4 regions of the Kurthia sp. YJT4 genome follow, and region 1 is predicted to be linked to each of the others. Evidence: riboswitches for the same ligand, from Rfam matches in the RefSeq annotation. Region 1 holds a riboswitch; each other region holds the start of a gene.

Region 1 (3,217 bases):
ACATTGCTTGTTCTTTTGTTAATTTAGAGATTGGAGGTAATACACCAAATGCATCTGCAGTTAAGAAGATGATTGTATTTGGGTGACCTGCAACAGATGGTAATACGATATTATCAATATTCGTAATCGGATAAGCAGCACGTGTATTTTGAGTCGGTGTTTCATCATCATAATCTGGGATACGTGTTTCTTCATCTACTACTACGTTTTCAAGTACTGTACCGAAACGAATTGCGTTATAAATTTCAGGTTCTTTTTCAGCTGAAAGGTTGATTGTTTTTGCATAGCAACCACCTTCAATGTTGAATACGCCATTATCTGACCAACCATGCTCATCGTCACCAACTAATTTACGGTTTGCGTCTGCAGATAAAGTAGTTTTACCTGTACCAGAAAGTCCGAAGAATAAAGTTGTATCACCTTTTTCACCAACGTTTGCTGAGCAGTGCATTGATAAAATACCTTGTTGTGGTAATAAGTAGTTCATAATACCGAAGATTGATTTTTTCATTTCTCCTGCGTATTCTGTACCGCCGATTAAGATAATTTTCTTTTCAAGTGAAACCATAATAAATGTTTCTGATTCTGTACCGTCTATAGCTGGGTTTGCATGGAATGTTGGAGCTGATACGATTGTGAAATCAGCAATATGGTTTGCAGCTTCTTCTTCTGTTGGACGAATAAATAGATTATGTGCAAATAGATTATGCCAAGCATATTCGTTCACAACGCGGATTGCTAAACGTGTTTCAGCGTCAGCACCAGCAAAACCTTTGAATACGAACACTTCTTCTTTTTCTTTAAGATAATTAATTACTTTTGTATAAAGGGCATCAAATACTTCAGATGAGATTGGACGGTTTACTGAACCCCAATCAATATGATCTTTTGAAGACGCTTCTTCAACCATAAACTTATCTTTAGGAGAACGACCTGTATATTTACCTGTGTTAGCACGTAATGCACCATCAACTGTTAAAATCGCTTCACCGCGAGATGTTGCTTTTTCAACTAATTCTGGAACAGTTAGTTGTTCTTTAATGTTATTACCTGATAGAAGTGTGTTCAGTTCATTCATCATTTCTACTGAATTCATAATGTGTATATACCATCCTTTTTTCGTATTTATTGTACCCACAAATGTGGTTAGTCATCATTTATGGAATTAGTATAACACATTAAAAGAATTAGTCTATACTAATATGATATGTTTTTTTATTTTTTTAACATTTTATCATGTTTAGGACAAATTATATATATACTTTATTTAAAACACTCTATATATAGGTATAACATTTAAGTCATATTCAGATTGAGGTTGACATCGACGTATAATTCTACTAACATAGGCTATGAACGGATACTCTTATCCCGAGCTGGTGGAGGGTCAGGCCCTATGAAACCCGGCAACCTGCATTTCATTTCACGAGATGCGCTGGTGCTAATCTGAATGCAAGGATTCATTCCTTGAACGATAAGAGTGAAAGGTGCTTACGAAATAACCCCTTTCTCTCATACTGTATGAGTGAGAGGGTTTTTTTATTTCAAAATATATGGTGGTGGAACAACTACCTTTTTATTACGTATATACTGGCACTTTCTATAAAAAAAATCCTCGTGTAAAAAGCAGCATAGGCTGGCTTGGAGTTTTTTCTACATTTATATAGAAGAAACACACATGGATAAAGAGTACCGTATCTTTTTTCGAGGCGATCTCGTATAGGAGGAAACCAATTATGGCTCAACGTCGATTATTTACATCAGAAAGTGTTACGGAAGGACACCCTGATAAAATTTGTGACCAAATTTCAGATGCGATTTTAGATGCAATCATCGCAAAAGATCCAAATGCTCGTGTAGCATGTGAAACAACTGTTACAACAGGACTTGTGTTAGTAGCAGGAGAAATTACAACATCTACGTATGTAGATATTAAAGGAATTGTTCGTGAAACAGTTCAAGAAATCGGTTATACACGTGGTAAATATGGTTTTGATGCAGAAAACCTAGCTGTACTTGTAGCAATCGGTGAACAGTCACCTGATATTGCACAAGGTGTTGACCAAGCTTTAGAAGCACGTGAAGGAAGCATGACAGATGAAGATATCGAAGCAATCGGTGCTGGCGACCAAGGTTTAATGTTCGGTTATGCAAATAATGAAACACCTGAACTAATGCCGCTACCAATTAGTCTAGCGCATAAATTATCACGTCGCTTAACAGAAGTTCGCAAATCAGGATTATTAAAGTATTTACGTCCAGATGGTAAAACACAAGTCACGGTAGAATACGATGAAAATAACCACCCTGTGCGTGTGGATACAATCGTTATCTCAACACAACATGATGAGGAAGTAACATTAGAACAAATCAATGAAGACCTTCGTAAACATGTGATTGCGGAAGTTGTACCTGCTGAATTATTAGATGCAGATACAAAATACTTTATTAATCCAACAGGTCGCTTTGTAATTGGTGGACCAAAAGGTGATGCAGGTTTAACAGGTCGTAAAATTATTGTTGATACTTACGGTGGTTATGCACGTCATGGTGGTGGTGCATTCTCTGGTAAAGATGCTACAAAAGTTGACCGCTCAGGTGCTTATGCAGCGCGCTATGTAGCGAAAAACATCGTAGCTGCTGGTCTTGCAGATAAAGCAGAAGTACAGCTAGCATATGCAATCGGTGTAGCACAACCTGTATCAATCGCAATCGATACATTCGGCACAGGCAAAGTAACAGAAGCAGAACTTGTAGAAGCTGTTCGTGAATTATTTGACTTACGTCCAGCAGGTATTATTAAAATGCTTGATTTACGTCGTCCTATATATAAACAAACAGCAGCTTATGGTCATTTTGGACGCACGGATTTAAATGTTCCATGGGAAGCAACAGACAAAGCAGATGCATTAAAAGCAAAACTTTTAAAATAATAAAGTAAAATGGTAGGAGTCATGCAAAAACATGAAACTCCTGCCATTTTTTTATCGTTTACATCAATTTTTAACAGTATAAAATAGTGTAAGAATGAGTTTTCAAATATACTATGCGCGATTGGTACGCATAAATATTCGTATAAAAAATTACACAACTAAGTAATTATTCGGTCGAATGTTTTTTTATAATTTACGAAAAGATCCGATTCGTGCAATGAATTGGTCGAATACATTAATCGAAAAAATACATTTAAGATGAGTAAAAAGCATGCGAAAATATT
Region 2 (3,217 bases), 440 kb from region 1:
TCATCTGACAACTTAATGCCTGGCACTTCATGGTGTAAAAACTCAGAATTTCGTAAACTTGTTAGTGGCATGATTCCGATGTAAATCGGTGTATCTAAATGTTTTGTTGCTTCATAAATTTCAATAATTTTCTCTTTTGAGTAAACAGGCTGTGTAATGAAATAATCCGCACCTGCTTCAATCTTTTTCTCTAAACGTGGAATGGCACGTTCGACGACACGTACATTCGGATTGAATGCTGCCGCTACAGAGAAGTTTGCCTTTTTACGTAGTGGTTTTCCCGAGAAAGAAATACCTTCGTTTAATTTTTTAATTAATTGTAGTAATTCAATGCTCGATACATCATAGACGCTTGTAGCACCTGGGAAATCCCCTACCTTTGTTGGATCACCTGTCACAGCTAAAATATCGTGAATACCTAATGCATCTAAGCCCATCAAATGAGATTGTAGCCCGATTAAATTACGGTCACGACATGTAATATGTGCTAATGCTCGTACATTCTTTTCATATTTTAAAATCGATCCCATCGCCACATTCGATACACGCGGTGAAGCAAGTGAATTATCTGCCATTGTGACAATATCGGCGCCCGCTTTTTGTAAAATCGCTGCTCCCTCTAAAAACTTTTCCGTTTCTAAATGGCGCGGTGTATCAAGTTCAACGATAATGGAACGCCCTTTTTTTACTTTCTCGTGAAGTGGTTCAAATTTAGACACATTAGCTTCACGAATCACTTCTTCTTTAGTTGTGATAACTTCTTTATTTTCCATTGGTAAAACATCTGATAAATGTTTCTTCACTTCGTGAATATGTTCAGGTGTTGTTCCACAGCATCCACCAATTAAGCGAACCCCTTCATCACGTAATTCAACTGCAGCGCGCCCAAAATATTCTGCTTCTGATTCATATACCACTTTTCCTTCTTCTACATCGAGTAGACTTGCATTCGGATACGCAGATAAGAACGAGTTCTTTGGTAGCTCAACATTTTCAAGCGCCTTCACTGTATGGTACGGGCCTAACCGACAGTTCACACCGACAACATCAGCTCCAGCTCTTTCTAAATGTTGCAGTGCATCATTCAACTTCATTCCATTTAATAAAACCCCTGGGTCATGCATCGAAACTTGCGCTACAATCGGTCCATCTGAGAATATGCGAATTGTTTTCACTAATGTTTCAAGCTCTTCTAAGTCGTAAAATGTTTCGAGTAGTAAACCATCTACACCTGCATCAAGTAATACTTTTGCTTGTAAAACAAGTGATTCAATAATCTCATCTAGTGAATGTTCATCCTTACGAATACCTCGAATTCCACCAATTGTTCCAAGTACGTACTCGCCATTCTTTGCAGCTCTTTTCGCTACCTCTACACCCGCACGATTCAGTGCTTCATATTCATCTTGAATACCGTAGCGAGCTAACTTAATCGTATTCGCTGTGTACGTATTCGTCTGAATGACATCAGCGCCCGCTTCAATATATAGTTTATGAATATTCTCAATTACTTCCGGCTTTCGAACATTCAGTTCTTCATAACAAAAATCAATCCCATATGAATAGAGCAGTGTCCCCATTGCGCCATCTGCTGTTAATACCTTTGTCTTTAAATCTTCTAGTAACCCCATACACTCCCCATCCTTCCTTCATTTCAAAAAAGCTATAAAAAAACCTTCTTACATTGCATAAGAAGGTTTGAACTGACACTTGAAAATAAGCCTTCTTATCTTTTAAGAACCATACGTCCTTCTGGAATTAGCACCTGACCATCTAAATGGCTGGTTGCTGAAGCGTCGTCGGGCCAGTCCCTCGGCTTCTCTTGATAAGAAATTATTGAATTTTTAAAATATTAAAAGAATCATACCTCTTAAATAGAGTACCGTCAATAGCTTCTACCACTTTCAGCTAAATATTGTACGAAAAAGCGCTTACTTTATCACAATATTTCGTAAATTCAGTAATAGGTATTAAAAAAAAGCGTATGAGGTTTTTTCACATCTCATACGCTTCATATTTTATTTTTTTATCGTAAATGCATCGCCAGCATTTGAATCAAAGTCACGCGCATTGACATACTCACCTTGTACAATTAATCGTTTCGAACCATCATAATTACATGTAACGAGCGTCAGTAGTCTTTTTTTAGCTTGATTTTCGATAACTTGAACGTCAGTTGCTTCTGTAATAAAGATTTTTGTAATTTTATACGTATACACACGCTTATAGTCCGTTGTGTACATAAGCATTCCTTTTTTTGCTTTCGTTAAAGGGCTAAATAATGTTTTATCATTATTCATATTATGACCTGCTAATGCATAATTACCTTGCCCCATCTTCATATCCTTCTTTAATGTACCTGCGCCAATTGCTAGATTTGTATTTGAAATTCCGTATAAAATAGGCAATTGTAAAGATACATCGGGAACACTTAATGCACCAATTGAATGTACATCACCTTGATTCATTTGTGCCTTTAATACATCTTGTAAGCTAATATTTTCCACATTACCAAAATCAAAGCTTACGTCATCCGCATTTTGTGCTTTTTGTTCATCAAACTGCTCAATTGCTTGATTACTCATATGTGACACGATGAACCCCATAATTTGTTTATTGAAAATTAGTGCAACACCTAAAACAAACAAAACAATGCCAATCGTTAAACTTAATTTCCTGTTCATTATGGAATCCTCCTTTCACACTTTATACGAATTCTCGTTGTCTTTGAATAAATTGATTCATAACTCGCGTAGCCACTTCTTCACCATTTTGAATACATAAACCAATCCCCACACCATAATACGAACAACCAGCTAAATGTACATGTGGATGATATTTCACCATTTGTTTTTCAATACGTTCAACTGCTTGTTTATGTTGTAAATTATAAATTGGCATCGCATCAAACCATTTTTTTACATCAATCCATGTTGGTTCATCTATTATTTTTAAGCTTTTTTCGATGTCTTGACGTGCTATTTGTGCTAATTCATCATTTGTCATCTGACAAAATTCTTCAAAACGAGGATTATTCTTTTTATAAAACATACGGATAAGTAACTTATCGTCTTTAGAAGTATGACGCCATTTGCGACTTGTCCATGTACATGCATTACAATCTACATCATTACCTGATGATACAATATATCCTGTACCATCTGCTGGTAGCACATCATTCGGTAAATCATAAGCCAAGTAAACTGTAATAATAGAA
Region 3 (3,217 bases), 650 kb from region 1:
AATGAATTTGATACAATTGAAAATTTCTTTTTAAAACAGTTTCAAATAGACAAAACAGAGAGAAAAGCAATTCAAGATTTTTATTTAGAATAATGGAGGCGTTTAAATGTTTTTACCATTCGAAGGAATCCCTAATTTTCGTGATTTAGGTGGTGTAACAACGATTGAAGGTAAACATGTGAAAAAAGGATTACTTTATCGTTGTGGAGAATTAAGTAAGAGTACACCGAAAGATTTGCAACAACTGCAAGCGCTTCATATTCGAACAATCATTGATTACCGAGATGAAAGTGAGATTGAAGCTCATCCGACACCAAGGATACAAGGTGTGCATGACGTCCATGCGCCTGCTAGTCGATCGCAATTTAATCTTGCTTCGATTGAAGATTTAGCGAGTAGTGATTTATTGAAGCAATTGAATATGGATTTATTTAAAGAGTTTTATGCCAGTTTAGCATTTGAAAATCCTGCATATCAAACACTCGTCTCTATTTTAAAAGCACATGAAGGACCGATGATTCAACACTGTACAGCAGGAAAAGACCGCACAGGAATTGGCTCAATGATTACGTACTTGATACTTGGTGTTCCTTATACGACGATTGTCCAAGACTTTTTAGAAACTAATCAATATATGGAGAAACATCCACCATATTGGCAAAAACCTCTTGAATTAGCTGTTAAGGATCCAGAAATTTTGCAGGTATTAGTAGGAGTCAATCAAACATTGCTCGACCATGTACATGATGAGATTTTAAGAAAATACGGTACGATTGAGATGTATTTAAAAGAAGAATATCATATTGATGAACAAACGAGAAAAGAGATTCAAGATTTCTATTTAGAGTAGCATAAGGGGGATTTTGAGATGAAGTGGCAAACAAGTGTAACGGAATTATTAGGAATTGAAAAACCAATTATTCAAGGAGGTCTCGCCTATCTTGGTTATGCAGATTTAGCAGCAGCAGTTTCGAATGCTGGAGGACTGGGCCAAGTGACAGCACTCAGTTTAGATTCTCCAGAAGATTTACGAAAAGAAATTCATAAAACACGCACATTAACAGATTGTCCTTTTGGTGTGAACTTTGCGATTGGACGACACCGTGAACATTACGAACCTTTTGTACAAGTAGCAATAGAAGAAGGTATTCAAATCATTTCGATTACAGGAGGAAATCCAAGTCCTGTATTAGAAATGGTGAAAGACACCGATATGAAGAAGCTTGTACTCGTTTCTTCTGTTAAATTGGCTTTAAAGGCCGAAGAAAAAGGGGCAGATATTGTTGTCGTTGTTGGACAAGAAGGCGGTGGTCACCTCGGTTTAAATGATTTAGGGACACATGTACTCGTTCCGCGCGTTGTCGATGCTGTCAACATCCCTGTAATCGCTTCAGGAGGCATTGCAGATGGTCGTGGTATCTTATCTGCTTTTGCACTAGGAGCAGACGGAGTTGAGATTGGGACACGTTTTATTGCGACAGAAGAATGTGTAGATGCAGCACCACTGTACAAACAAGCATTGATTGAACATGATGAAATGGATACGGTCGTTATTAAACGTTCCATTGGTGGTCCAGCGCGTGTATTACACACACCATTCACAGATGAAATTTTAGAAATTGAACAAAAGACGCCTACATACGAGGCATTAAAAGAGTATATTAGCGGTGCAGCAAACCGTCGTTATATTTACGAAGAGCAGCAAGATGGTTTTGGATATGCAGGTCAAAGTATTGGTTTCATTCATTCCATTCCAACTGTTGCAACTTTATTTGAGCAATTTGAGAAGCAAATTGAAGAAGCAAGAACGCAATTAAATCTAAAAATAAAATAATATTCAGAAAACAGTTGCAATTCCGATTTGCTTACTGTAATATGAAGTTAACAAAAAAATCGTATCTCTTATCAAGAGAAGGCGAGGGACTGGCCCGTTGACCCTTCAGCAACAGACAATGTTAAATTGAACTGTGCTAAATCCTGTAGCGTAAGCTAAAAGATAAGAAGAGTTCCTTTGACTATTCAAAACCTCTTCTTATCAGGAGAGGTTTTTTTGTAGATTAAAAAGGAGTGATGTTATGAGCGAATCGGTTTTACAGCAAGATGTTTTACAAGCATTACAAACATTGAAAAAGCAGAAATGGGTGGACTTGACACATACCTTTAATAGCCAGTCACCTCACTTCCATGCATTCAATCCAGCAAAATTCGATACACTTTTTACACATGATGATGGCTTTTTTGCACAACAATTTTCTTTTGCAGGTCAGTATGGAACACATCTTGATGCACCGATACACTTTGTACGAGATACACGCTATATCGAGGAACTTCATCTTCAGGAGTTAGTACTGCCACTTATTGTTGTAGATATTACAGCTCAAGTACAAAAGAATCCAGGTCACACGGTAACGATTGAAGACATCCTCTCATTTGAGGATCAAAATGGCATCATTGAAGCCGACTCATTTGTCGCATTACGCACAGACTGGTCGAAGCGCTGGCCCGACCATGATATCTTTAATAATATTGATGAAGCAGGCGTGGCTCATGTGCCAGGTTGGTCTGTCGAAGTATTATCTTTTTTATTCAAAGAACGAGGCATTAAAGCGATTGGTCATGAAACATTTGATACAGATTCGAGTGAAGAATATCGAAAACATGGCTCATTAGCCGCAGAGTATTTCGTTTTAGAACAAGATACGTATCAAGTCGAACTTTTAACGAATTTAGATCAACTTCCGGCAAAAGGGGCAGTTATCTTTAATATCGTGGCTAAACCTGAAAAAGCATCTGGTTTTCCCGTACGCTCATTTGCGATTACACCGAATCAATAAAGGCTCATTTGTCTTAAACTATACAGACTCATTTGTCGTGGAAACACCTTGTCATCTCAAGGTGTTTTTTGTTTCAAAAATAATATTATTATGTAAACCAAATATTTTCGTTGAATTTTCAGAAAATGAGTTGACATCTTTTTTCATCTGTTATATATTAAGTACAACAAATGAAACTGTTATATAACAAAAGGAGAGATGTTCAATGGAACACTTTATGGAAGGTTATCAAATATATTGTCAGGCTTGCGAAAATTATGGGTTGGAGTCGATGAATTACCATTTATATGTCAAACAATTAACAGAGGAGCAATTGTATGCATTTAATGAGTATAAGAGAGACGCCACAATTCAAGAGATTAGCTAGGTATTAAACCTCTATT
Region 4 (3,217 bases), 1.2 Mb from region 1:
TTAGGAGTAAATCTAAAATTGAATCCGTCGTTTCTGGGTCAAGTGCTGAAGTCGCTTCATCGCTTAATAAAATAGTCGGTTCAAGTGATAGGGCGCGTGCAATCGCGACACGTTGTTTCTGCCCGCCAGAAAGTTGAGCAGGATAGTTCGTTGCGCGGTCTTCTAAACCAACAATTTGTAGGTATTTTTGTACACGTGCATCTAATTCTTTTTTCGGTACACCCGCTAGCTTTAATGGAATCGCGATATTTTCATACACTGTGACTGTTTTTAATAAGTTAAAGTGTTGGAAAATCATACCGACTTTACTGCGTACTTTACGCAAACCAGATGCCGATAACTTCGTTAAATCTTTCCCATCGATTAGAACTTGTCCTTTTGATGGTTGTTCAAGTAGATTCACACAACGAATTAATGTACTTTTACCAGCACCACTATAGCCAATAACACCATGAATTTCTCCAGCAGGTACTGTAAGATTGACATCTCTTACAGCAGTTACGACTTTTTTATTTGAAACGAAATTTTTCTCAATATTTTTCAGCTCAATCATAGATGACTCCTCCTTTTCAATCTAACCGTTTACTTATCGAATACAGGGATTACTGCACCGTCAAATTCATCTTCAATGAATTTTTTCACTGTCTCTGAGTGATAAGCTTTAACGAATTTTTTTACATCTGCGTCATTTTTATGTGATTCTTCTACAACAATTGCGTTGATATGTGGTGAATCTGTATTTTCACGTAGTAGCGCTGTTTTTGGATCAATGCCTGCTTCTAAAACGAAGTTCGTATTAATCATTGCTGCATCTACTTCGTCTAATTGACGTGGTAATTGTGAAGCTTCTAGTTCTACAAATTTAAATTTATTTTTGTTTTCTGCAATATCTTTCGGTGTTGCCAATTTATCGCCAGTATCTTTTAGAGAAATAACTTTTTTGCTTGCTAGTACTTGTAAGGCACGATCACCATTCGCCGCATCATTTGGAATTGCGATTGTTGAACCCGCTTTTAAATCTTCTAATTTCTTCACCTTTTTCGAATATAGACCCATTGGCGTTAAAATTGTTGTACCAACTGATACAAGGTTTTCATTTTTCTCTTTATTGAAGTTCGCTAAGAAAGTTAGTGTTTGGAAACTGTTTGCATCCAAGTCGCCTTCTACAAGAGAAGTATTCGGTAATACATAATCAGAGAATGCTTTAATCTCAACATCTAAACCATCTTTTTTCGCTACTTCCGCTGCTTTTTTTGCGATTTCTTCGTGTGGTCCGCCCGTTACACCTAATACTAATTTGTTATCTTCGGCTGCTGCTTGGCTATCTTCTGTTTTCTTCCCACATGCTGCTAATACTGATGCTGATAATACAAGTGATAATACGATTCCTGTTGCTTTTTTCATAAATAAAACGCTCCTTTTTGTATGTAGCATATAAAAAAACCTCTCTTAACAAAAAGAGAGGTGAAAGTGTTGGTTTTACCTCTCTTATCTATCAAGATTTTGTCATCTTGCTGGAATTAGCACCTTTCACAATACCGATGTATTGGAAGGTTGCCGAGCTTCATAGGGCCAGTCCCTCAGCTACTCTTGATAAGAGATTTTATATTTTTATATAACTATTTGATATATTCAATCTATAGTTAATTTTCAGTAAAGTCAAACATTATTTTCTTGAGAAAACAAAATTAATGCACTTTCGAGCGAAAAACAGTCGAAAATTCAGGTAGATGTGCAATACGTTCTACAGCTTCAACTAATCGTTCAGGCGATACGAGTAAACCAACGCGAACGTAACCCTCACCATGTAGACCGAATCCATTACCTGCTGCAACTGCAACAGAAGCGTTCTCTAAGAGAAGATCTGCAAAAGTTTCACTCGTATAACCCTCAGGCACTTTTAACCAAGCAAAAAAGCTACCCGCAGGTGCAGTGACAGACCATCCAACCTTTGAACATGCTTGAATCAATGCTTCACGACGAGCTTCATATACAGTTAATTGTTCTTCTACACAATCTTGTGGACCTGTTAATGCATGTGCTGCGGCAACTTGAATCGCTGGGAAAATGCTGCAATAAAGGTGATCTTGTAGCAAATTAAGTCCTGCAATCACTTCTTTATTGCCAACAGCAAAGCCAACACGCCATCCTGCCATATTATACGTTTTCGATAAGGTATAAAATTCAACACCGATCTCTTTTGCACCTTCTGTTTGTAAAAAGCTAGGTGGTTTTACATCATCAAAACCAAGCGCTCCATAAGCGAAGTCATGCATAACAACGAAGTCATGTTGTTTTGCAAGCTGTACCGTTTCTTCAAAAAATGCAGGTGTCGCTGTAGCACCTGTAGGATTATTCGGGTAATTCAAATACATCAATTTTGCACGTTCTAAAATATCAGGTGCAATTTCCGCATAATCAGGTAAAAACTGATTTTCAGCAAGAAGTGGCATCGTTTCAAAGTTTACATGACTAAGTGCGACACCTGATAAATAGTCGGGATAGCCAGGGTCAGGAAGTAACATGGTATCGCCAGCATTTAAGAGTGTCATCGGCAGTTCTACTAGACCAGCTTTCGCACCGAATAGCACAGCGACTTCTGTTTCAGCATCGAGTGTTACATCATATTCACGTTTATAAAATGTCACAATCGCCTCTTTTAATTCATCAATTCCACGAAACGGTGAATATTTATGATTCGCGACATCGGCTGTTGCCTCTTGCATCGCCTTGACGATATGAGGAGGTGTCGGGCGGTCTGGATTTCCCTGACCTAAATTAATAATATCGTGACCTTCTGCAACTTTTTCGGCTACACGTTTTGCGAGTTTCGCGAAAAATTGTTCAGGTAATTTTTTGAGTAAATCAGAATAAGGCATTTGGTTGCCTCCTTTGGCTTTTTTGTTATGATAGAGAAAGAAATATTCTGAATAGTAGAAGTTTTATCGTGAATCATAATACTTTTCAGAAAAAAAGTCTAGGTGGTGGAGAGATGAAATTAGGTTGTATTCAGCTACAAGTTGCTTTTGGCGATGTTGAAAAAAATTTTTCTCGTGTGGAAGAATTAATTCGAGAAGCTGCAAATAAAGGGGCGGAAATTGTCATTCTACCAGAGATGTGGAATACGAGTTACGCACTTGAAAAACTTGAAGGTCTTGCGGATGTTGACGGAGAAAGAACAAAAGCCTTTTTATCACAATTAGCAAAAGAATTGCAT

Evidence for each region. A riboswitch is a leader RNA that binds a small molecule or an ion and turns the genes downstream of it on or off. The one in region 1 is predicted to bind S-adenosylmethionine.
Region 2: it holds a riboswitch for S-adenosylmethionine, as region 1 does, so the genes downstream of both, QN089_RS13180 (bifunctional homocysteine S-methyltransferase/methylenetetrahydrofolate reductase) here and metK (methionine adenosyltransferase) in region 1, are expected to answer to the same signal.
Region 3: it holds a riboswitch for S-adenosylmethionine, as region 1 does, so the genes downstream of both, QN089_RS07655 (cyclase family protein) here and metK (methionine adenosyltransferase) in region 1, are expected to answer to the same signal.
Region 4: it holds a riboswitch for S-adenosylmethionine, as region 1 does, so the genes downstream of both, QN089_RS01405 (MetQ/NlpA family ABC transporter substrate-binding protein) here and metK (methionine adenosyltransferase) in region 1, are expected to answer to the same signal.

The regions. Positions count from the first base shown of each region.
Region 1 covers NZ_CP126689.1:2,217,347-2,220,563, reverse strand. The annotation lists gene pckA (phosphoenolpyruvate carboxykinase (ATP)) at 1-1,096, opposite strand, end outside; SAM riboswitch class I at 1,364-1,481, shown strand; gene metK (methionine adenosyltransferase) at 1,737-2,933, shown strand; gene QN089_RS10925 (hypothetical protein) at 3,192-3,217, shown strand, end outside.
Region 2 covers NZ_CP126689.1:2,657,469-2,660,685, forward strand. The annotation lists gene QN089_RS13180 (bifunctional homocysteine S-methyltransferase/methylenetetrahydrofolate reductase) at 1-1,631, opposite strand, end outside; SAM riboswitch class I at 1,724-1,832, opposite strand; gene QN089_RS13185 (class A sortase) at 2,019-2,684, opposite strand; gene hemG (protoporphyrinogen oxidase) at 2,707-3,217, opposite strand, start outside.
Region 3 covers NZ_CP126689.1:1,564,137-1,567,353, reverse strand. The annotation lists gene QN089_RS07670 (tyrosine-protein phosphatase) at 1-93, shown strand, start outside; gene QN089_RS07665 (tyrosine-protein phosphatase) at 107-850, shown strand; gene QN089_RS07660 (NAD(P)H-dependent flavin oxidoreductase) at 869-1,834, shown strand; SAM riboswitch class I at 1,900-2,003, shown strand; gene QN089_RS07655 (cyclase family protein) at 2,076-2,834, shown strand; gene QN089_RS07650 (transcriptional regulator) at 3,040-3,201, shown strand.
Region 4 covers NZ_CP126689.1:277,823-281,039, forward strand. The annotation lists gene QN089_RS01400 (methionine ABC transporter ATP-binding protein) at 1-553, opposite strand, end outside; gene QN089_RS01405 (MetQ/NlpA family ABC transporter substrate-binding protein) at 583-1,404, opposite strand; SAM riboswitch class I at 1,486-1,600, opposite strand; gene QN089_RS01410 (pyridoxal phosphate-dependent aminotransferase) at 1,689-2,879, opposite strand; gene QN089_RS01415 (carbon-nitrogen family hydrolase) at 2,993-3,217, shown strand, end outside.